One region of the Thermoanaerobacterium calidifontis genome, then DNA from elsewhere that is predicted to be linked to it. Evidence: riboswitches for the same ligand, from Rfam matches in the RefSeq annotation. Region 1 holds a riboswitch; each other region holds the start of a gene.
The links. A riboswitch is a leader RNA that binds a small molecule or an ion and turns the genes downstream of it on or off. The one in region 1 is predicted to bind thiamine pyrophosphate.

Region 1 (8,436 bases):
GATTATTATAAAACTTAAAATCAAAACACATCCTACAATAACAGTTAGCATAACAACACCTCATATACTTTTATTTATATCAATTATATATTTATCAATAAACCTTTTTAGCTGTATGCTAATAAATTCCATGATAAATCTAAATATTTCATAAAATGCGCTGAGTGATCTTCAAAATTTCAATCTTGGCTTTGTAAAACTTTAGATTAATTTTCTTAATACTATATCGCTTTTACCATATTGCTTAGATCTATGAAGTGTTTTATCTCTTCATTCAACAATGTTATTGCAACTTTTTTAGTAGAGTCAAATTTAGCATCTTTGACTATTTCATCGTAAAATATTATAGAATCTTTTTCTGCTCTTATTGCCAATTCTACAGCATCTTCAAATTTATTTATTTTCTCTAATACTTCGTCAACAGCATCTTTTGATGGAAATACAGATGTATTGTAAAGCAAAGTTAAATAAATAGATGCCTCTATGTCAAAGTACAGGCTATCATCGCCTTTTTTCTCATTTAAAAGCTTATTATAAAGCTCTTCAAATTTAGATTTATGTATAATCTCCTCTTGTGCCATGTCATCAAAAAACTTTCTCAATTTCTCATCGCTGGAAAATTTCTCTGAAGCCTTTGTATAAAATTCGTATCCTCTTTCTTCTATATCTATAGCAAGCCTTGCAACTTCTAAATCAGTCAAATATTTTTTCTCAATATTGTTTAACATAACAACACCTCCCGAAAATTATTATCTTCTACTAATCATTTTATCATTACAAAATTTTCTAGTCAATTGGCTTTTAAAAACTTTAATAATTTGTTTTTGTAAAAGCCAAAATAATTCAAGGTGATGTTATGTGGTACATAATTTTTTCAATTTTTACGGTAATTATATCGCTTTTTTTGATAGATAGAAAAAAGTTAAAAGTGCTGATACCTGCTTATCTGCTTTCATCTGTGATAGGTTTCTCTTTGGATGTGATATTTGACTTTACTTTGAAATGCTATTATTACACTGATGCACATATCCCAAACGGTGTTCTATCGTTCCTGATGGAAACATTTATAGGACCACCTTATGGCATGATTTTTATACAATACATGCCAAAAGGAAAAATACGCTACATCATATACATGGCTGCATGGATATTGTTTCTGACTGCCGTTGAAGCAGTATTTCACATAAATGGGCTTCTTATTTACAACAGATGGAATTATTTCTTTTCAGTCATAACGTACATCTTCACATTGTTAGCTATAACTGCTCAATATAAATACTTGTTTAAAGAATAGGCAGCATCAAACCATACATATGTGTTATATATGAAAATAAGATGCCAACTGTAGAGCCTATTATGACATCTGAAGGATAGTGCAGCCCCATGTAAATCCTCGAAAGACTCACTAAAATAGCCAGACTGACTAAAACAATCGTCAAATCAGGAAAGAAGAATGAAAAAGAAACTGCCAAAGAAAATATAGCCGTGGCATGACCTGACGGGAAGGAATAATCTCTAAGCAAATATTTGAATGTATTGGCTTCAGGCAAAACCATGTAAGGCCTTGGCCTCGTGCATATTCTCTTTAAAATCTGCACAACCAAGTGGCTACTTGTCAAAGTAGTAAGGGCTTGAATGGCAGAAAGCTTAACGCTGTTTTTCCCAAACAAAATCAATAACAAACAAGATAAAATCGTAAAATACGGTCCTCCTATATGAGTTATTTTAGGCATGATCTTATCAAGAGTTTTGCACTTTATCCTTTCATTTAAAAGGAAAAATACATTTCTGTCCTCCGCAATAATCAATTTCTTCACTCCCGACACAAATGAAACCTCCTTACACCTTCAAAGCATCATTCTTTATATGATTTATTACTACGCTGCACACCTTGTCTGCTGAATTGTATATGCCGATTTCCTCCATACGCTCCTTCATCTCATCTATCTTTTTCTTATCAGACAAAAGATCCAATATCTTTTTATCTAATTTTTCTATGTCTTTAATTCTCAAGGCAATCCTCTTTTTAAGCAAAAATTCGAGATTTCTCTCTTCTTGTCCCGGTATAGGATCAAAAATTATCATAGGCAATTTCTTAATTATAGCTTCAGTGACAGTAAGACCACCGCTTTTAGTTACTAAGACATCAGCAGCCTCCATAAATTCATGCACGTTGTCTACATGACCATACACAAATACATTATCGTCTGATATCTCCTCTATTTTAGCCTTTAAATTCTTATTAAATCCGCATATTACAGCAATCTGCAAATCTTTATGCCTCTGTATAACATTGACGGCTTTTTTTATGTTTCCGAGTCCAAGTCCACCGCCCATCACCATCACTAATGGCCTGTCTACCTCAAAACCTAAATTTCGTCTCATCTCGTTTTTATCTTTTTTGATGTAAAATTCTTCATCAATAGGTATGCCTGTCACATTTATCTTGTCATCAGAAACACCCATTAAGTTCATCTGACTTTTCATCTCTTGTGAACCGACAAAATACCCATCTATCTGGTGATGTATCCAATACGCATGGACATCGTAATCAGTCAATATGGCAAATATTGGAATATTGAGATCTCTCTTTATATGAGACAGAATAGAACAAGAAAACGGATGGGTGCATATTACAGCGTTAGGCTTTAAGTTTAATACGTAATCTTTTATAAATGTATAAACAGATATGCCTACCAGCTTATTTATGCGCCTTTCTATCTTGTCCCTTTCCATCTCATAGAGATAACCCCATAATTCAGGCGTCAATTTTAACGTCTTTAGATAAATCCTCGTCGTCAAGTAAGACAAGCTGGGAAACTTCTCCCCAAGTGGATTTTCAACGAAGGCTTCAATGCCATCTCTTTTTTCGAAGGCTTTTTTTAAAGCCATCGCCGTTCTTTTATGTCCAGTTCCTATATCTTCATAAAGTATTAAAATCTTTATTTTATCCATCAAAAAGACCCTCACAATCACTATATTGATTATCGCATTTAAACATTAAATTTAAATTAAATTTGTATTAAAAATGCGTTAAAATCTATCCATCAATATAGTTTATTTTTATTTGCTATCTAATATTATACCATCAAAATCAATTTATTGTATAAAATTTATAAAAACCCTCTTCCATTAAAAAGAGGGCTTTAATAAATTTTACGCTAAAGCTTTTTTCTTTATCATCTCAATTGCATTTCTAACTTGCGGGATAATAGAAACTGCAAAACAAATCAAGACTTCCACACCTACTAATATACCATTTACAAGAAGCGAGTAGACGACAGGATTCATGCCTTTTGGCGCGTAGCTGGCAAAGAAGAAGACACCTGATAGAAAGTGTGAGAAAAATCTGCCAAAACCGCCAACCAAAACACCAATGCTTAAGTTTTTCTTGAAAAATCCTGCAAGCCCTAAGGCGCCAAACGCCAATGGATAATCTAAGAGAAGCTGTATCCAATGCACAACATAAGGGTCTTGTATTAGCTGAAGCATTCCATAAGCCATTCCCACCGCTATGCCTGGACCTGCACCGTAATAGTATGCAAAGACAAACAGCGGAAGCATACTGGCTGGTGTTATAGAACCACCTTGAGGCCAATGATAAAACCTTATATACGATAAGACAAATGATATAGCTATTGCCAATCCACCGTACACAAGCATCTTTGCGTTAAATTTCACGCTGTTTCTTAAAATGTAAAACAAAAACGCAGCGAATAGAATCGCAATTATGATGGAAAGTGTGGCAGGCTTTATTTTTGTAAAGTCGGAAAAAATGCTTACAATGTAGGACATAAAAATAACCTCCTTTTGAGGCTATGTACCGCTTAAAACAAAAAAACCGCACACCGATGCGGTCTTTTGCCGCATTCCCTTCGTAGGTATTAACCTAATCAGGTTCTAGGGGTTTGGCATCTGCCATCTCAGCTAAAAGCACCCCCAGCGGACATAGTCTATTGATTAATTTATTATCTAATTATAATAAAATTACTTTTTAAATGCAATACCTTCATGTTGAAGCAGTAATGATTTGACACTAAGCCCACCTGCAAAGCCTTTTAGCGTCATATCTGAGCCGATGACCCTATGACACGGTATGATAATCGGAATAGGATTTTTATTGAGGGCATTTCCTACGGCTCTTGACGCATTTGGCTTTCCTATTCTCCTTGCGATTTCACCGTATGTAGCGTAAAAGCCATATGGTATCTTCATAAGCTCTCGCCAAACAGATTTTTGAAAGTCTGTCCCTTCTAAGTCTAACTTTACGCTAAATTCTTTCAAGTGGCCCTTAAAGTACAATCTAAGCTGTTCTTTGCAATCTGCAATAAACGAATTTGTACCTCTTAAACATTGTAAATGTTCTTCATTAGGAAAATCTATCCTCGTTATGCCATCTTCGCTTGAATATATTCTTAGCGTTCCAATCGGTGTATCTAAGTCATCCCACACCACATTATCACATCCTGATGCATTTTGCTATTTAACGATAACTTCTTCTTCGACTTCATCTTCAACTTCAAAATCTTCATTAGATTCGTAAAAAGACTCACTTAATTCTGACTTGCCTGAAGCTGCTATTTTTGCTAAGCTTTTTTCTATTGAATCAATCTTTTTCATCTTTTTTAATGTATAAACTATGTAAAATACCAAAAAAATGACTGATACAATCGGTGTAGCTAAAGCCACAAAATACTGCAAAAATAGCATAAATCCACTTTGAACCATCCTTGACACTCCCTTCTAAATAAGATATTCACTATTTATTATTTCACAAGTAAACTATCAAAGCAAGTATTATAAAAAATATTATACGTTGCTTTTTTGTTCAACAAATTTTAAAATGAAATCAAGAAAGGGTGTAATAAGATGAATTGGCTAGGTATTGTATTAGTAATTGCCGGTGTCGTTTATTTGATGTATTCCATATTAAATAAAGATAAAGTCACTTATTATACGAGAAAGGCAAAAATAAGGCTTTTAAAATCAGATGAATTCTTAAAGTTGCAGCTTAAGTTTTCCATATTAAATTCCATATACCTTATAATCTTTGGGATACTTATAATGGTACTTAATTTAAATAGTATATTTATCGTGGCATCAGGTGTTATATTTTACTTCATAAACTTCTTACTATTTTTAGAAGCCAAGAAAAAGGGATATGTTGACTACCAAAAGTAAAGCCATATTGGTGAAACTTAAGTTTCATCAATATGGCTTATTTTTAAACAGCCTCTTTAAAGTATCTTCTTACATCCTTTAAATATTCAATTATCGTCAAGTGCTGAGGGCATTTCGTCTCGCACTCTCCACATTCTATGCAAGAGCTTGCTTTTCCTTCATTTAAGTTATTATAATTCCTAAGTGCTTCATCGTAATTGTTGTACATGTGGGCTTCATTGTATATGGCAAAGTTCTTAGGTATGTTTACGCCATTGGGACATGGCATGCAGTAGTTACAAGCAGTGCATCCTACAGGCGAAAGCTTTTCATAAGTTTCTCTGACTTTATCTACAAGTTTTACCTCGTCCTCGGTTAAGCCATTTGCTTTTGATCTTGAGGCACTTTCTATATTTTGTTTCACTTGTTCCATCGTGCTCATTCCACTTAATACAAGCGAAACCTCTGGATGATTCCACACCCATTGCAGAGCCCATTCTGCAGGTGTCCTTTTTACACTTGCACTGTTCCAAAGCTCTTTGATAGCCTCTGGCGGATCTCCAGCAAGCTTACCTCCTCTTATTGGTTCCATTACAATAACGGCTAATCCCTTTGACGCAGCATACTTAAGCCCTTTTAAGCCCGCTTGATTGTTTATATCCATGTAGTTGTACTGTATCTGACAAAAATCCCATTTATCGTAATCATCGATTATGCCTTTAAAAACGTTGTATTCGTCATGGAAAGAAAAACCTATGAATTTGACTTTGCCTTCTTTCTTGACCTTTTCCATCCAGCTAAACACATCAAGTCTTTTGTACTTCTCCCATCTCTCTTTATCCAATGCGTGTAGAAGGTAAAAATCTATGTAGTCGACGTCCAGTTTTTTTAGTTGTTCATTCAGGTATTTATCCATATCTTCTTTTTCATTAACAAGCCATGACGGAAGTTTTGTAGCTAAATACGTCTTTTCCCTGTATCCGTCTTTCAAAGCTTTGCCTACCACAATCTCACTTTGCCCATTGTGGTACGGATATGCAGTATCAACGTAGTTAACGCCATTATCTATAGCATATCTTATCATCTTTATAGCTTCTTCTTCATCGATCTTGCTGTTGTCTCCGCCTATTGTAGGCAATCTCATTGCGCCAAAACCCAATGCTGAAACCTTAACACCTGTATTGCCAAACTCTCTGTACTGCATACAACCCCTCCGTATCTTAAAATTTAAATTTCTTATTTGATTATAGCACCATTGCTTTAAATAACAAAATTCCCGTAATCCCATCTATTGCTTTAGCTTTTCAACAATGTTAATCTTAAATTAAGCTAATAGATAGGAGGTAATATTACATGGAATACATCGATTTAAGAAGCGACACAGTCACGTTGCCAACTCAGGAAATGAGAGATGCCATGTACAAAGCTTTAGTAGGCGATGACGTTTATGGTGAAGATCCCACTGTAAAGAAGCTTGAAGAAATGGCGGCAGACATTATGGGAAAAGAAGATGCGATGTTTGTGACAAGCGGAACACAGGGAAATCAAGTATCCGTAATGACACATACACATCATGGTAATGAAGTAATACTGGAAGAAAAATGTCATATAATTACGTATGAAGTCGGTGGTATAGGGTACTTATCAGGGGTTCAAGCTAAAACTATACGAGGAATAAATGGTATTATGGATCCAAAAGATGTTTTAAACTCCATCAGGACAGATGACATCCATTTCCCAAAGACAGGTCTTATATGCCTTGAAAATACCCACAATAGAGCAGGCGGTACCGTTATACCACTAAGCAATATGAAAGAAATTTATGAGATAGCAAAAGAACACGATATACCTGTCCATTTAGACGGAGCAAGGATTTTCAACGCTGCTACATACCTAAATGTAGACGTAAAGGATATATCAAGATACGCTGACAGCGTAATGTTTTGTCTATCAAAAGGACTTTGTGCACCCGTAGGTTCCATTGTGGCCGGCAGTAAAGATTTCATTAAAAAGGCCAGAAAGTACCGCAAAATGTTGGGTGGTGGTTTAAGACAAGCTGGGATTTTAGCTGCTGCAGGAATTGTAGCACTTGAAAAGATGACAAAGAGATTAGCAGAAGATCACGAAAACGCAAGGCTTTTAGCAGAAGGCTTAAATAACATAAAAGGCATAAAAGTTGACATGTCGACAGTTCAAACAAATATCGTCATGTCTGACATATCTGCAACAGGTCTTACAGGAGCACAATTATCCTCAAAACTTTTAGATTACGGGATTAAGGTAAACGGCAGCAACGACTACACTGTAAGATTTGTAACACACTATTACATCAAAAAAGACCATATTGATAAAGTCCTTAATGCCGTAAGTACAATATTAAAAGAGCAATAAAGATTATTGCTCTTTTTTGCATTTATCTTCAATATCATCATCATCGTGAAGCTGCAGCGGCATAGTCGCAACGACGATGTGTTTGTGTTTTAACAGTTCTTTTTCTATATAAACTCTCGTCTTATTATGAAGAATGTTGTGCCACCTTTTCCTAACTACAAACTGCGGCAGTATTACCGTTATCATATCTCCTTTTTTGTAGTTGTACTCTTCCGATTCTATAAATTTAAGAAGCGGCTCGACGATTCTCCTAAATGGCGAATATTTGACAATAAGCGGTATGTCCGTATTAAGCATGGCATACCTCTTTTTTATTTTTTCACCGCTTTCTTCATCTATCGATACGTTAAAAGCAATGACATGCTCTGAGATCGTCCTGGCATATCTTAAAGCCCTGATACTGGCCTTATTTATGCTCTCTATAGGCACTATTACTCTGTTGCGATAGTGATTTTCTGAGATCTTTATACATTGAAGATCTTCTGGGCTTACTCTAAGCTGTACAGCCACAGCCCTGTAATGCTTATTTATCTTAAGCATCATAAATACCAAAACAGGTATGACTATTATCACAATCCAAGCGCCTTCTCTAAATTTGGTTATTCCTACAATTACGACAACTAAAGCTGTAACAATAGCGCCTGTACCATTTATAATCGCCTTTATTACCCAATTTTTGCTTCTCGTCGTTATCCATCTCTTTGCCATGCCTGTCTGCGACAAAGTAAATGATATGAAAACGCCAATTGCATAAAGTCCTATCAAAGAAGTGACATTAGCCCTGAATGCCACAATAAGAACAGTAGCCAAAACTGAAAGCAATATTATGCCGTTTGAATAGCTTAGCCTGTCGCCTCTTTTGTTAAGCTGTCTCGGCATGTGTCC
Region 2 (8,436 bases), 1.1 Mb from region 1:
AATGCACTACTGCTCAGTATCATATCATCCAGTGTAACTGTCGTCATCACATTTTTATTTGGAACACCTCTTGCATACTATATTGCATTTAAAAAAGGAAAGATATCTACGTTTGCCGAATACCTTGTTGACATACCTGCAGTTTTACCACCTTCAGTTGCAGGAATTGCCCTTTTGATGGCATTTGGTAGAGAAGGCATCATAGGAAAATTCTTGAGTTCAATAGGCATACAAATATCATTTACAGTGATAGCCGTAATATTAGCGCAGATTTTCATATCATCCACATACTACATCAAAGTAGCTTATTCTTCATTTATGTCTGTCGATAGAACAATATGGGAAGAATCACAACTAATTGGTGTCAACGATTTTAAACTGATGACAGCAATATACATACCGATAACAAAGAGATTTCTCATAACTGGACTTATAAGCACATGGGCAAGAGCTATTGGCGAATTCGGAGCAACTATCATCTTTGCCGGCAATCTAGAGGGAAAGACGAGAACAATGCCGCTAGCCATATACACTGCAATGCAAAGTGACTTAAACTACGCTTTAAGCCTTTCTGTTATAATGGTCATGTGCTCTTTTATCATAATCTACCTTTGCAGATTTATGATTATTAAAAAAGATGCTGATAGATTTTAAAAAATATCCCGGCTCCTTAATGTACTTCCTATCAAGTAGACAGTAAAAAGTTCTTAATGTCGTCAATCATTTGATTATGGTTGACGACATTTTTATGTGGTTTGATTCATAAAAGATACCATTTGTACCATATTGTTGAATCTCTTTTGATAGCAATAGTTGCGAAATATCTGGTATTTTTATCCATTTATTGACAAGTGATAGTTGATAATTTATAATATAAATGATAATGAAAATCAAAATCAATAATAAAGGAGGATTTATATTATATGGTAGGTAGTTTCCTAATAACTTTACGGGAAGGTATAGAAGCAGCATTGATTTTAGGTATTATACTTGGATATCTGTCTAAAATTGGGCATAACTCTTTAAAAAAGAATGTATATTATGGAGTAGGATATGCTTTTTTATTAAGCATTCTTTTGGCATACATATTTAAAATTTTTTCAGTCGAATTTGAGGGCATGGCAGAACAGCTTTTTGAAGGAATTGTCATGCTACTGGCTGTAGTATTAATTACTTCAATGATTTTATGGATGCAAAAACAAAGTAAAGACTTGAAAGGAAATTTAGCAAGAGAAATTGACATGGTCATCGAAAACAACAGTTCATGGGGTATTATCGTTATTTCGTTTATTTCTGTGTTCAGGGAAGGAGTAGAGATTGTTCTATTTTTGCAAGCAAGCCTGACACAAAGCAGTGCTATAGTATCGTTTGTCGGCGCATCTTTGGGCCTTATAGCTGCAGTTATATTAGCTTATTTTATTTTTAAGACATCCATTAAATTAGATCTTAAAAAGTTCTTTAAGATTACAGGAGGACTGTTGATATTCATATCTGCAGGGTTACTTGCGCAGGGTATTCATGAATTACAGGAAGCACATATTTTACCGGTAATTATAGAACATTTATATGATATTAATGGAATTATCAATGAAAAAGGAACATTTGGAAGCTTTTTAAAAGCTATGTTCGGCTATAATGGAAATCCATCATTATTGGAAGTAATATCATATATTGTTTATATTGCCGGTATAGGAAAATTATTTTTTGTCTCAACAACAAAAGATGCTAAAAGCAATAATTTTTAAAAAATTCAACCTCCACCTACTAAATCATGTGGGTTAAGTATACCATTTAGGCAGTAAAAGCTTCTACACTAAAAATCTTTTTCGTGTAGAAGCTTTTTAAAATCCACTATAAACTTATTTGACATTTAGATTCATATTATATATTTAATGACATTGTCAACGAATATTGACTTTATTTCATTTGTAAAAAATTCTTTCATTTCATATATCTCATCATTTTTATACATGAATTTTTTATAGCCAAACTGGCCAAATCTACAAACCCTTTCTTCATCATTCATAGGCAGTGTATTTTCGGGGAAAATCTCTGATATGGTACTTTTGGCTTTTGCTGTGTATCTGTGCGAAATGATTTCAAATGTTATTGAATATGCAGTTTTTTCAGGTATGCTTTCCTTTATCTTAAATAACAGCTCTTTATAATCTTTTTGCCAATTGTCATACAAAAAAACAGGCGCTATCAAAAAACCCATAGGATAGCCTGATTCAATTATTTTCCTGCTAGCTTCCAATCGTTTATCTAATGATGGAGTCCTCTTTTCATATTCGTTTATTACTTTCTCTGTATTTAAACTAAATCTCACTTCTGTATGGCCATTATGTTCAATATCAAGAAGTGTATCTATGTCTGTAAACTTAGTGACAAATCTAAATCTTCCACTTTCGCTTTTGCTAAAAAATTCTATCGCGGATTTTAGAATGTTTGTATACGGTTCTACTGGCACTGGGTCTGATGTTGCCGAACCTTCAAAAATTGTCTTTTCAGGTTTCCTTTCTTCAATATAATCGTTAGCCCACATAAATATATCATCTATGTTTACATTAACCTTTATGTATGGCCTTTCGCTTAAATTTGTATTAAGATAACAATACTGACATTGACCCGCACAACCCGATAGCAAAGGTAACTGATAATTGGCTGATGGGTTGCATGATTGAAAATCAAGTTTTTTCTTTATGCCCACAACCAAAGTATTTTTCCCTTCTTTATAATAATCTCGCAAATTGTCTCCTGGTATATGTTCTTTTATCCTATTTCCTTTCATCTCTATAATCTCAACTTCTTTTTTGCCTTTGAAAAAATTGTATATATTGTGTCCAATTTCATAGTCTATAGCATTCTTTTCAAAAATAATACGCCTAGGAATAAACATTTTTGTACTCCTTTTTCAGTTATTTATTCATTTTTATTCTTAGCGCATTTCAAATATTATATGCAAAAAGCACATCCTATCTAAAAGAATGTGCTTTTCATACTACTTTGATATAGCATCTCTTAAGCGCCTTGTGGCAAAACCTATATCATCTGATGCCATGATCTCTGATACGACAGAAATACCATCAACACCTGTCCTCATTACATCTGGTGCATTGCTGTATTTTATGCCCCCAATTGCCACAACAGGAATCTTTACTGCATCTTTTATTTCTTTTAAATTCAAAAGCCCTATTGCTTCACCGATGTCTTTCTTTGTGCCTGTATAGAATACTGCGCCTGCTCCTATGTAGTCAGCACCATCTCTTTCTGCCTCTACGGCTTCATCTACGCATCCAGCAGATATGCCGATTATCTTATTATCGCCCATGATCTTTCTCGCAATGCTGCATGGCAGATCTTCTCGACCTAGGTGAACTCCATCTGCATCAATGGACAGTGCTATATCGATTCTGTCATTTATTATAAATGGAATGCGGTATTTCGCCGCAATATCTTTTAATCTCTTAGCAATCTCGTAAAACTCTCTTGATGAAATATCCTTTTCCCTAAGCTGTAGCATAGTAACGCCGTTTTGCAATGATTCTTCTACAGCATCGTAAAAATCTCTACCAGCCTTCAAAAGGTTTCTGTCAGTGACCAAATAAAGAGATACATCAAAATCTTTCATGCTTACGCCTCCAATACTTCAATATCAGCGTATTTCCTTATCATGTCAGAATCTATAAGGTACAGATAATCTATAAATTTTGTCCTAAATGTCCCAGGCAAGTTGCACTCTTTTTCCGCCAATTCCCCTGCTATATTCATGATAAGAAGGGCAGCCAATGACGATACCACTTTGTCATGGCTGCATGCAGACGTAGCCGCCATTATTGCGCCTAAAGTACATCCTGCACCTGTTATCTTTGTAAATAAATGTGTACCATTTTTAACTTTTACTACTCTTTTCCCATCGCTTATATAGTCTTCTTTTCCTGTCGACACGACAACCGTATTTGTTAACTTTGCAAGTTTTACACAAGAATCAACATTTCCACTGTCATCTAAAGAATCTACACCTTTCACATTTGCACTTTCACCTGATAAAGCATTTATCTCACCGCCGTTTCCCTTGATAATGCTTATATCACCTATCTTTAAAAGCATGTTTACAAAATCAACCCTGCTTTTTATAGCAGCACATCCTACAGGGTCTAAAACAACTGGTTTTTTGTGGTCTCTCGCCGACACTACAGAATTGATTATTGTCTCTTTAGTTTCATTATTGATAGTACCTATATTTACGTACAAAGCATTCGAAATTGCTGTAAAATCGTACGCTTCGTCCGGTGACATTACCATCGCAGGAGATGCCCCTATACTTAGTAGTGCATTGGCATTATCGTTTATTACGACGTAGTTTGTTATAGCGTGGACAAGCGGCACTTCTTCTTTTAATCTTTCTAAAACTTTTATTGCTTCTTCAACCATAAATTTTCTCCTCTCTCTTATTTAAAGATTTCATAATTGGATAGATTACAGCAGTCAAAATAATCGTACCTATTGTGGGCGTTATAAACCATTTTGATAGATTTGTACCAAAATACGTAAGATAATTGTAGAATATCGTACCTACTGCAAAAGAAATCGTGGCAGGCACATTTAAGAAGCTATGGCTTTTGCTTTTCATCAAAAAGAAATCTTCAAATACAACCGTATATGCGGGAATAAATACACTTCCTATGGCGTACAAAAAGTTTTGGTAATTATCCATTGGGAACAAATATGCGGCAATAATCCCCACAATGGAATATATAATAAGCAGACTTTTTCTGCTTAATTTAGCTTTTACAATAGAAAGTGTTGAAATGGCAGCGGAATACACATCCATAAAAGTCGTTGTAACCGTCGACAAAAGTATAATAAGAAGCGGTACAATTCCCGTTTTTATTGATGCAAAATATGAGATTATGTCTTTTCCGCCTGTTTTCAAAGCCACATAAAGCCCTATAAAATACATGAAGCAGCTTGCTATGAAATATCCTGCGAATGTATATATAAAACTGGACTTTCCATCCTTAGCATTTATAGTGTAATCTCCTACCAGTGGAAGCCATGATACAGGCATAGCAACGGCAAGTTCCACTGCACCGCTGAAGCTCATGTCTCCGGCTACATATCCAACCTTTCCCGCCTTCAAATACAATACAACAAATATAGTCAAGATAAATAAAAGCACAACAGCAATATCGTTTATCCAGTAAGCTTCATTGTCAAAGAATAATGTCCACAATAAAACAGATATGCCAACGACAAAAATTCCAATAGCAGTAGACATGCCTATAGCACCGTTGAAAGCCTTTGCAGACTGTATTATCATTACAGCCGTCCAGCCAACCAATTGAAGCACATTTAAAAGCCCTATAAATACCATGCCTTTCTCGCCCAGGACACCTTTTGTGGACTCTATCGCAGGTTTCTTAACTCTAAAGGACATAAGCCCTCCTAAAGCAAAAAACAGAGTGCCAATGATGTGACCTAACAATATGCTTAAAATTCCTTTAGTTAAGCCTAATGGTGCAAAATACGAACCAGTAAAAACCTCTGCAATGGATATGGCCGCACCTGCCCATATTAAAAAAAGCGTTGAGTTTTTAATCTTCATAGTCAATACCTGCTTTCTTATAAAGATCTACTAAATGTCCTACAGGTCCTACACCTTTACCTATCTCAAGAGAATTTTTAATAGCCTCTGTTATGTAACTTTTTGCGTTTATTACTGCATCTTTCAAGCTTAATCCTCTACCAAGGTACGAAGCTATTGCAGATGAGTAAGTGCATCCTGTTCCATGTGTATTTTTGGTGTCGATCCTCTCCTGTGGCAAAAGTAAAAATTCACTTCCATCGTAGAATACATCAGTAGCATTTTCTAAAGAATGACCACCTTTTACAACGACAGCTTTTACACCCATATCGATGATTTTTTTAGCAGCCTCCTTCATGTCATCAATTCCCTCAATATTCATTCCAGTAAGCTCACACGCCTCCGGTATATTTGGAGTAATGATATCTGCCATAGGCAAAAGTTTTGTCTTTAATGCGTCTATGGCGTCTTCTTTTAGAAGGTAATATCCGCTTTTTGATATCATGACAGGGTCTAACACGACGTTTTTTGGATTCCATCTTTTAAGTGATGATGCAATAGCGTCAATGATATCTTGGCTTGATACCATACCTATCTTTACAGCATCTACCGCCGTATCATCAAATACGCAATCTATCTGCTTTTTGATGATATCAGCATCCATCTCTCTTACATCAAAGACACCTACCGTGTTCTGCGCCGTCACTGCCGTAATGACGCACATGCCGTATACTCCAAGAGCGCAAAACGTCTTTAAATCTGCCTCTATGCCAGCACCGCCAATGCTGTCAGAGCCTGCAATCGTAAGCAACTTCTTCACATCGATTCCTCCTTTTTTGTATGCCTTGAGGAAATACAAAATGAAAAAAGTGTGCCGGATAAGCACACTCAAAGTCCAATGTACTCCCTACGCCGGCATTATCCAGATCAGGTTATGGGTCATAGCAGAAATAGCTGCTAACTCTCAGCCGGGCTATCACCCCAGCTCCCCAGACAAAAATATTTACTTTTACTTTATTTTAACACAAATTATCTGACTTGTACAGGATATTTCACCATATCGTCAAATTTTCCTGTTGATAGCTGTACAGATTATAGTACACGCCCTTCCTATTCATAAGCTCCTCATGTGTACCTTCCTCTTCTATTCCATTTTCAGTAAGCACTATTATACGCTTAGCATTTCTAATGGTGCCCAATCTGTGGGCGATTATGAGGGTAGTCCTGTTTTTCGATAGATTTTCAATAGACTGCTGAATAATCGATTCACTTTTATTGTCAAGCGATGATGTCGCTTCATCAAGTATAAGTATTGGAGGATTTTTTAAGAACATCCTTGCAATAGATATTCTCTGCTTTTGTCCGCCAGACAATTTAACGCCTCTTTCGCCAATATACGTATCATAACCATCTTTTAGCTCCATTATGAAGTCATGGGCATTTGCAGCTTTGGCTGCATTGATTATTTCTTCGTCAGTAGCATCTAATTTGCCGTATGCAATGTTTTCTTTTATCGTGCCCGAAAACAAAAATACATCTTGCTGGACAATGCCTATATTTTCTCTAAGCGATGATAGCTTCACATCCCTTATATCTATACCGTCAATTTTTATGGAGCCTGCATCTATCTCATAAAACCTCGGTATAAGGCTTAGAAGTGTGGTTTTACCTGCACCTGAGGGCCCTACTATTGCCACTGTCTCTCCATGTTTTATCTTAAGATTGATTCCTGACAGTACTTCTCTTTTATTGTCGTAGCTGAATGTGACATTGTCAAACTCAATATCGCCTTTCACATCTTTTAACTCTATCGCATCTTTTTTATCTGCTATCTCTGGCTCTGTATCCATAAGCTCTACAAACCGCCTAAAGCCAGCCATACCCTGCTGGTACTGCTCTATAAACCGCAAAAGAACAGTCAAAGGTTGCAAAAACTGGCTAATGTATATTATGTATGCCACTAAGTCACCTGTATTTATGAGGCCTTTTGATATAAAGTAGCCACCTGCTGCAAGAGTAATCACAACTGATATATTAGAAAGAAAATTTACACTAGAATCAAATATGCCAATATGCTTAACCGCTTTTGACCTGGCACTTTTATACATGGAGCTTTTATTATCGAATTTTAGGTTCTCAAATTTTTCCCTTACAAATGATTTGACGACCCTTATGCCTGTAATGCTTTCTTCTAATGTGGCATTCATCTGTGCCTGCGTTTCACGGACATTTTTCCATATAATTTCAAACTTATTGTTGTAAATATACATGTATATAAACATAAAAGGTATTATGGTAAATACAACCAGTGTCAGCCTCACATCAATTGTAAGCAAAAGTATGAATGTGCCTATTATCCTTATGATAGACAAAAAAAGGTCCTCTGGACCATGATGTGCTACTTCTGCTATCTCATTTAAGTCATTGACAACCCTTGACATTATATAACCTGTCTTTGTGTTGTCATAATAGTTCATAGAAAGTTTCTGAAGATGTGAAAAAGCATCTTTTCTCATATCGTACTCTATGCTTACACCTAAAACATGGCCATAGTATCCTACTATGTATTCAAGTATCATCCTTCCAAAGTACATTATAGCTAATAAAATTGCGAACCTGTATATAAGGTTAAAATCCTTGTTAGGTATGACGTTATTTATCACATTTCTTGTAACCATAGGAAAAACCAAATCTGAAGCAGATATAAAAAATGCACACACCATGTCAAGGATAAAAAGCCATATATGTGGCTTGTAATACGACGCAAATCTCTTTATAAGCCTCAAAAAAATCCCCCCAAATATAAATCAAAACAATTACTGCTAATGATTGATGTATCTCTAACATTA
Region 3 (8,436 bases), 640 kb from region 1:
ATTTTTTTCAATCATCTCTTCTACTTCTTTTGCTCCTTCTTCATACAGTTTTTCTTCATCTGGAGATAATTCCTTCAAAAGTCTCAAAAATTCTCCGGCATGCACTCTTTCTTCGTTTGCTATATCTACTAAAACATCCTTTGCTAATTTATTGTCTGTAGACTCTGCTAGCTGCATGTATAACTGTATAGCCTCATACTCTGCTGCCACCATAAATCGTATAGCTCTTATAAGCTCCTCATGTGTAATTTTGTTTTTATTTGCAAGTCCAGCAAATGGAGTACCAAAATCAGGCATACTATAGCCCCCTTTTTATTATTATTTGTTATTATTTGATTGTAAGTTCATTATATCACAAAATTAGGAATTTACCGAATTACCATATTTTATTTATAGACCTTTTTCGACTTATCCAAAACCTCAAGCAAAATAAGGGCTATGATGCTTCCTGTCACTGTATTTATTAAAAATGGAGTTACAAAGAAAAATGCTCCCACATCTTTACCAATGATGTATTTGGCTATTGGAAATGCCACAAGGCCTCCTATTATCCCTGTACCAAAAACCTCCCCTAATGCAGCTAAAATCTTTTTCCCTGTCAATTTATATAAAATTCCTGCCAATAAAGCGCCAATCATGCTACCTGGAAAAGCCAATAGTGTTCCAGTGCCCATTATGTTTCTGATTATGGATATTGAAAACGCAATTAGTACTGCATATCCTGGGCCAAGTGTCACTGCAGATATGACATTAATTATATGCTGTATAGGGGTCGTTTTCGAAACACCTACAGGGAAAAATACAAAATTCGCAAAAACTACACCGATTGCAATCAGCATAGCTGAATAAGTAATCTTTTTTATATTCATTTACAATCCTCCCAATTTTTAAAAATCCTACTTTAACAGGCTTATATCTTCTCCTGTAATAACTCTATTCATGTTTCTCACAGCACACATATTTCCACACATTGTACATGTTTCACTATCATGTGGTAGAGATTCACTCCTGTACCTTCTCGCCTTTTCAGGATCTATAGCTAATCTAAACATTTCATCCCAATCAAGCTTTCTCCTGGCATAAGACATATCATTATCCCATTTTTCTGCATTGCGTATACCTTTTGCCAGATCCGCTGCATGGGCAGCTATTTTAGAAGCAATGATGCCTTCCTTCATATCTTCAATCGTTGGAAGTCTCAGATGTTCCGCTGGTGTTACATAACACAGGAAATCCGCTCCACTTGCTGCAGCAATTGCACCACCAATTGCACTTGTAATATGATCATATCCAGGTGCAATATCTGTTACGATTGGCCCCAATACATAAAACGGCGCACCATTACATAGCTTTTTCTCCAACAAAACATTTGCTTCGATTTCATTCAGCCTCATATGACCAGGTCCCTCAATAATCACTTGAACATTCCTTTCATAAGCTCTTTTTGCTAATTCTCCAAGGGTTATAAGCTCTTTTATTTGGCATGCATCTGTGGAATCATTTATGCAGCCTGGCCTCAATGCATCGCCAAGGCTTATCGTTACATCGTACTCAGCACATATGTCAAGAATATCATCAAAATACTCATAAAAAGGATTTTCCTTATCATTTAATTCCATCCACGTATATAACAAAGAGCCTCCGCGAGAAACGATATTTAGAAGTCTTTCATTTCTTTTGAAAATTTCCGCCGTCTCTCTGTTGATGCCTGCATGGATAGTCATAAAATCAACACCGTCTTGTGCATGCCTTTCGACGATCTTTATAAATTCTGAAGGAGTAATGTCTTTTAAATCTTTGTCATAATATCCTACAGCATCATATACTGGAACAGTACCTATCATGGCTGTAGAAATGCCTATCAATCTGTTTCTAAATTCGAAAGTTTTGCCATATGAACTTAAATCCATGATAGACTCTGCTTTCATTTCTATCGCCTTTTTTGCCTTTTCTAATTCTGCATCTACATTGTTGCAGTCCCTTGATACACCTAAGTTTACGTTTATTTTTGTTCTAAGCCCTGTCCCTACGCCTTCTGGACTAAGTGCTTCATGGTTTTTATTTGCTGGTATGACTACTTCACCAGAAGCTACCTTGCTCAGCAATAAATCCACTTCAATGTCTTCTTTTGCTGCCACAACATTCATCTCTTCTGTAATAATTCCTTTTTTTGCTGCATCTAATTGTGTAGTGTAATTCATCGCAGTCATCCTTTCATAAATTATTTTGTTTTGATACTTGTAAAATGAAGGGAGGAAGAAGGTTATATTCGAAAATATTGAATAAAAAAAGCCTTACCGCATGGTAAAGCTTTATAATCAAAAGCTTGCTTCCCTACGGTAGTATTAACTACATCAGGTTCTAAGGGTCAGGTTTTACCTTCTCAACCAAAATGGTTCCCCCGCAAACTAATTTCACAAGTATTAAATTTAATCTAATTATACTTTAAAACTCTAAAATTGTAAAGGTAATCGGGATTAAAAATCTAATTATTTAACATTCACAAACAGGCTTAACATTTATGTTTGACCTGTATTCAGTTTCTGACCAAAATATTCTATCTGCAACCATAGCTTCAGGGTTTAATTCTACACCCTTTAATATAAGCTCTTTAAATTTATTGTATCCAGCCCTGTCTATCAAGTGACCTCCATGGAGATATACTGGTTTATGATTCAATACCTCTGCTGAGAAATCTTGCCAATTTTTAAGTATGCCCAGCACTACATCTTCTGTTACCCAATTTAAGAAAATCTTTCCCATGCGAGGTGTCTGTTTTCCGGTTCTACCACCAATGAGGACTCTGTAGAATTTCTTAGGATTTCTAGACCAAGCACCTGTGGGACATACAAGTGCACACTCACCACAGCCAACACAGCAGCACGAATCTTTCTCGATTTTTCCATTTACCATGTATAAAACACCTGTAGCATGTTGTTTACAAGCCTCGATACATTTCTTACATCCTATACAACGATCGTAATCATATTCTGTTTTTGTAATGCCTATAATTCCAAAATCGTTGAAATGAGCCTTTGCACAGTCATTAGGACATCCGGCTATGCTTACTTTTATATGATAATCACTTGGAAAGATGATTTTTTCAATTTTTCTTGCAAGTAATGTTGTGTCTATATTTGCCTTTATGCAATGTTTATTTCCTATGCAAGCCATAATGTTTCTAGAACCTATCGTTGGATATCCATTGTCATCTACTTCCATGTCAACACCACAAAGGTCTACTTCTATCTCTTTAATGAACGTCTTTATATACTTATTGACTTCATCGATATATTCATACTTTATTCCAGGTATTGATAAAGTTTGTCTAACGCCAAGATGAAATTGTCCATTTCCCCATGTTTTTGCAATATGTTCTACATATGACAGATATTTAGCATCCATTACACCGCCTGGAACGCGCATCTGCAGCATGAATTCACCGCGGACTTTCGATTGCCTGTAACAATTTCTGCGGACTTTTTTTACATCTATATCATAGTTCATTACATACACCTCCACATTTAATCAAGTAAATCCTTCGCTTTTGTGTAGTTAAACACAGGACCTTCGAGGCAAACATACGTCTCGTTTATCTTGCAGTGACCACATTTTCCAATTCCGCAAGACATTTTTCTCTCAAAGGAAACCCAAATTTTATCTTCTGGTACCCCATTTTTCAATAATTCTAATGCTGTAAAATGCATCATTACTGGCGGACCAACGACAATGACATTGTAATCATCAAAGCTATCAAATGGTATTTTACTTATATGCTCTGTAACCAAGCCAACTTCAAATCCATCGACTTTTTTCTTATCAAGAGTATATATAGTGTTAAATTTTGTCTTAAAATTATTTAAATCGTCTTTAAACAAGACGCTATTTTCATCTTTAAAACCTGCTATAAAGTGTAGTGATTTTATTTCTTCCGAATTATCATAAAAATACTTAAGTAAGCTTCTAACAGGCGATACACCTGTACCACCAGCTATAACAACTAAGTCTTTTCCTTTATATTTGTTAACAGGGAATGAATTACCATAAGGTCCTCTCATGAATATCTTATCGCCAGGAGATAAGTTAAATATCTCATTTGTTACTTTTCCTACTTTTCTTATAGTAAATTCCATCCAATTGTCACCCATAGCGCTTATCGATATAGGTGCTTCACCTATCTTTGGAATGGAAATCTGAAAGAACTGCCCATGCTCTGCTTTTACATCAACTTCAACTCTAAATGTGTATTCCAAATTCGTCTCATGAACTATTTCAAGTATCTTATATGGCTTAGGCATGAAAATATTATTCATTTATGCTGCCTCCTTTACCCGACTTCAACTTTTCAACTTCATCGTATAAGCGATTTATCGTTGTCGAAAAGGATATTAACTCTGGACATCTTTCATCACAGCGACCACAACCGACACACATGTTTTCCGTTTTAAAGCGAGCTTTATAATCATATACTTTATGAAGTGTACGGAATCTCATCATTTCACCGGCAGTTTTTCTAAATACATGACCACCCGCCATCTCTGTAAAATCCTTGTGCATACAGCTTGCCTGCACTCTTCTTCTTTCGCCAACATTTGCATTTTCACTGTAAATTAAATCAACTGTATTAAAACAGCTACATGTTATGCAAGCAGCAGTACAAGCACCGCAGCTTATACAGCGGGAATTAAAGCTTTCCCACATGTCAAAATCATATACTTTTTTAAGTAGATCTGTATTATCTATTTCTGGAACATGGACAACCTTCGGATTTGATTTTACGAATTCAGGCTTAAAATCTATTTCTTTCTTATCTTTAAATATGTCAATAAATTCATCATCTTTAACGTCAACCATTACATTATCATTATTAAATCTTATCGCTAGACTATAGTTATCTGTTTTATTGGAGTTCATAGAGACGCAGAAGCAGGTATCCCAGCCATCTTTACATTCCATCAAAACGAATTTTACTTTTTCACGGAGTCTTTTGTAATAAATATCTTCTGTATCACCATTTTGGAGGAAAATCGTATCAAGTCTTCTTATGCCATTTATATCACAAGCTCTTACAAATAATAGTATTTTTTTATCAAATACCTTGCTTTCTCTGTACTCATCCTCTGTAAAATAAAACAAAGCTTGTGTTATTGGATATATAACTTCTTTTGGTGAAAAATCGGATTTTTCATCGTATACAATGTCCTTCAAAGATTTTATCTCATCGTATCTTATAAGATCTGTGTCAGAATACCGGCCACGCTTTTCAAAGCGCTTCGGTGCATAAATTTTATAATCTTTCTTCAGTAGATTTAAAATATCGTCAAAATCTTTATTCTCAATTAGATATCCCAAGTTCTCTCCTCCTTTGAAAATTGAAAATTATTTAACATATTTTGATATAATTATAACATCAAATATTTAACGAGTATAATAATAAAAATTTATAGAAACCATAACAGGAACTTATATGTCTGATATCTCTTTAGTTGTTTCAAAGCTTACATAAGCTGAAATTTTCACCGTACTTGCATTCATAATCGAATAGTAGTATCATTATGTTGTACCACGTCATAGAGGGGGGTATATATTATTTCATTTTTAGGAGTGATAGTATGGCTATAGGTGTTAAATTAGTTAGCAATGAAGAGGCAAGTCCAGAAGTAAAGCAATTATTTGAGCAAATAGAAAAGCAGATGGGATTTATTCCTCCAACAATGCGAGCAATGGCAAATAAACCAGAATATTTAAAGCTATTCCTTCAAAAATCTCAAGTGGCAATGGGACCGGGGAAAATCGACTCTAAAACAAAACTTTTTGTCGCTTTAACCGTGTCAATTCTAAACAATTGTGAGATGTGCATAACCACATACACCAAAAAATTAAAAGAAGCAGGCGTAACCGATGAAGAAATAGTTGAGCTTTTATCAGTTATCGATCTAATGAGCGGTTTAAACCACTTCAACAATGGGCTTATGATAAAACCAACCGAATAAATAAAGTGCGCTTTCACCAAAAAAGGCTTTCCTTCTCCTATGACAAAAGGAAAGCCTTTTACACAATATTACGGCCTGTAAAATATAACCTTGAATAATTCTGCTTCTTTATCTTCAATAAATTCAGGTTCTTTGATACCTGCTTTACTACATTCTGCAATCATTCTTCTTATGCCAGAGCCAATTCCTCTGTATGGGATTTTTAATTTCGGCAAATATGATAGCAATATAGGATTCCTTGCAATCTGTATTCCTCTTTTTATATTCTCTATGTTTGCAGTATTAGGTAATTTACCCGGACTTATTATTTCTACTCTGTCATCAAACACAAACACTCTAATGCTGCTTTCGATAAAATAATCTCTGTGTACAATTGCATTAATAACTGCTTCTTCGAGAGCAATTTCGGGAATCTCTATTATTCCTTGCAGATTTACATTCTGTCCTTTCTGGATTTTTCTTAAATTTCTCTTTAAAAAGGCAATAGTATTTTTATACTGCTCAAAAATAGTACCTTCTATATTTTCATTGTCAAGATACTCAGTTCCGCTTACGTCATTCCCTATAAAGCTTACCGCTTTAATTATAAATTGCGGTTTTAAGCGTTCTGGCCTTTTGCCAAACAATAATAATCCAGCCAATGTCAAACTGCTGTCTTTCATGAGTTTTAAATTATTTAAAAGCCGCTCCACGGGTATTCCATTTTCTTCAATTGCAGAGCCGTATTCTTTTTCATAAAAATCCCTAAATGCATACATATCAATATCTTCAATTGAAGTATTGGGCACTACCATCTCATCTGCATAAATATTTCCGGATGATTGCATAAGCCGTCTCAATTCTTCCCTTGTTGCTCTTCTTTTGTCAGCACCAACCTTTATCCAATAATCGGTCCTATTTGCGGCATAAGGTTTATTATCACCTTTTGGCACATCTATAATTACAACCAATTTATCATCAAAAATTATATTTTGAGTCAGAACACTTATAGGAGGCTCAATTTTCTGTGATGCAACATTTGATATTATCTGATTTAAATAATTAATATCACTAACCCCGATAATTTCTCCATCATCCGAAACACCTACAACAATTTTTCCACCATCAGTATTTGCAAATGCACAAATTTCAGATGCCAATGCATCCGGACTATTTATCATGCTTTTAAATTGAGTGTAGGAATCTTCTCCTTTTTTAATCAGTCTAATAAGTTCATCAACATTAAAAATTTCCATAATAACACCACCAAATATATGTATGGTTTTAATCTATGCTATATATTATAATTATATCAAATATTAGCTAAAGTTCTCAAATACATATACAATAATGCAGGTGCTTCCCGTAAAAAGCCGTATACTTCTTCATAAAAATACCTTTTTACAAATACTCCTGAATAGCTTGCATTTATGCCTGCTTCTTTCGCTATTATGCTTGCCCTTTTCAGGTGAAATTTGTTTGATACAATTATTGCTGTCTTTAGCGATTTTTCATCCATAATTTTCTTAGAATTTTTGAGGTTTTGCAACGTTGAATACGACTTGTCGTCTTTTAATATAGTATTATCAGGTATACCATTTTTCAAAAGATATTCCTTCCCCGCTTCTGCCTCAGATATATCCTCACCAGGTCCTTCACCGCCAGATACAATAATGTACTTACCAAGTCCCTCTTTATAAAGTTTTATAGCTTCATTTAACCTTTCCTTAAAAAAAGGACTCGGATTTTTCTCGTAAACTGCACAGCCGAGGACAATAATAGCATCAGATTTTACCGGTTTTGCATTATATGCAAATGTGATCACCTGTAACTCTGCTATGATATTTAAAAGCAGGACAAAACCTATTAGCAATGCAGTAATTTTTATAAGAAGTTTCATCATATAACACCAGAATTATTCTTAATTTCTATATTTGCCTTTTTACAATTTAATCTTACTATTTTCCAGTAAAATAATCAATTAATCTTCAATTCCATTCTTCTATTTCTTGTCGTCATACCCAATCCCTCATAAAACTTAATAGCATCGCTGTTAAATTCCCATACAGTTAATTCTAGCGCATCATAACCAGATTTTTTTGCATAATCAACAATATGTCTAAATAGCATTCTTCCTACACCTTTTCTTCTATGATTTGAGCTAACACATAAATCATCTATATAGGCAAATTTTCTCTGTATAAGAATTGGAATATTTCTCGTAGTCATTATCTCTATAATGCTGTAAGCTATTATTTCATTATTACAATCTTCAGCGACAAAAATCTTTGTTTTATCGTCATCTAATATCTCCTTAAATCTCTCTTCTGTAAATGGATTGTCCACATCTGCATACACATCTGGCCTATTTTTAACATGTAAACTATGTACTTCTTTAACAAGAGTACTTATAGATTCATAATCATTTTGCGTTGCTTCTCTTATTTTTATATTCATTAGATTT

Region 2: it holds a riboswitch for thiamine pyrophosphate, as region 1 does, so the genes downstream of both, thiD (bifunctional hydroxymethylpyrimidine kinase/phosphomethylpyrimidine kinase) here and thiT (energy-coupled thiamine transporter ThiT) in region 1, are expected to answer to the same signal.
Region 3: it holds a riboswitch for thiamine pyrophosphate, as region 1 does, so the genes downstream of both, thiC (phosphomethylpyrimidine synthase ThiC) here and thiT (energy-coupled thiamine transporter ThiT) in region 1, are expected to answer to the same signal.

What each region holds. Positions count from the first base shown of each region.
Region 1 is NZ_AP042436.1:218,190-226,625, reverse strand. Features, by position in the region: gene ACZ42G_RS01190 (ferritin-like domain-containing protein) at 222-728, opposite strand; gene ACZ42G_RS01185 (CBO0543 family protein) at 857-1,294, shown strand; gene ACZ42G_RS01180 (phosphatase PAP2 family protein) at 1,284-1,826, opposite strand; gene ACZ42G_RS01175 (MGDG synthase family glycosyltransferase) at 1,840-2,955, opposite strand; gene thiT (energy-coupled thiamine transporter ThiT) at 3,157-3,795, opposite strand; TPP riboswitch at 3,853-3,951, opposite strand; gene ACZ42G_RS01165 (methylated-DNA--[protein]-cysteine S-methyltransferase) at 3,988-4,455, opposite strand; gene ACZ42G_RS01160 (hypothetical protein) at 4,480-4,728, opposite strand; gene ACZ42G_RS01155 (hypothetical protein) at 4,870-5,181, shown strand; gene ACZ42G_RS01150 (aldo/keto reductase) at 5,225-6,364, opposite strand; gene ltaE (low-specificity L-threonine aldolase) at 6,514-7,551, shown strand; gene ACZ42G_RS01140 (APC family permease) at 7,555-8,436, opposite strand, start outside.
Region 2 is NZ_AP042436.1:1,819,186-1,827,621, forward strand. Features, by position in the region: gene ACZ42G_RS09530 (ABC transporter permease) at 1-654, shown strand, start outside; gene efeU (iron uptake transporter permease EfeU) at 924-1,745, shown strand; gene splB (spore photoproduct lyase) at 1,877-2,899, opposite strand; gene thiE (thiamine phosphate synthase) at 3,002-3,631, opposite strand; gene thiM (hydroxyethylthiazole kinase) at 3,634-4,434, opposite strand; gene cytX (putative hydroxymethylpyrimidine transporter CytX) at 4,427-5,608, opposite strand; gene thiD (bifunctional hydroxymethylpyrimidine kinase/phosphomethylpyrimidine kinase) at 5,598-6,407, opposite strand; TPP riboswitch at 6,474-6,589, opposite strand; gene ACZ42G_RS09565 (ABC transporter ATP-binding protein) at 6,640-8,373, opposite strand.
Region 3 is NZ_AP042436.1:853,287-861,722, reverse strand. Features, by position in the region: gene ACZ42G_RS04325 (ferritin family protein) at 1-297, opposite strand, end outside; gene thiW (energy coupling factor transporter S component ThiW) at 387-869, opposite strand; gene thiC (phosphomethylpyrimidine synthase ThiC) at 897-2,201, opposite strand; TPP riboswitch at 2,314-2,413, opposite strand; gene asrC (sulfite reductase subunit C) at 2,494-3,507, opposite strand; gene asrB (anaerobic sulfite reductase subunit AsrB) at 3,525-4,313, opposite strand; gene asrA (anaerobic sulfite reductase subunit AsrA) at 4,306-5,352, opposite strand; gene ACZ42G_RS04295 (carboxymuconolactone decarboxylase family protein) at 5,613-5,993, shown strand; gene ACZ42G_RS04290 (RNA-binding domain-containing protein) at 6,062-7,228, opposite strand; gene ACZ42G_RS04285 (YdcF family protein) at 7,285-7,872, opposite strand; gene ACZ42G_RS04280 (N-acetyltransferase family protein) at 7,950-8,429, opposite strand.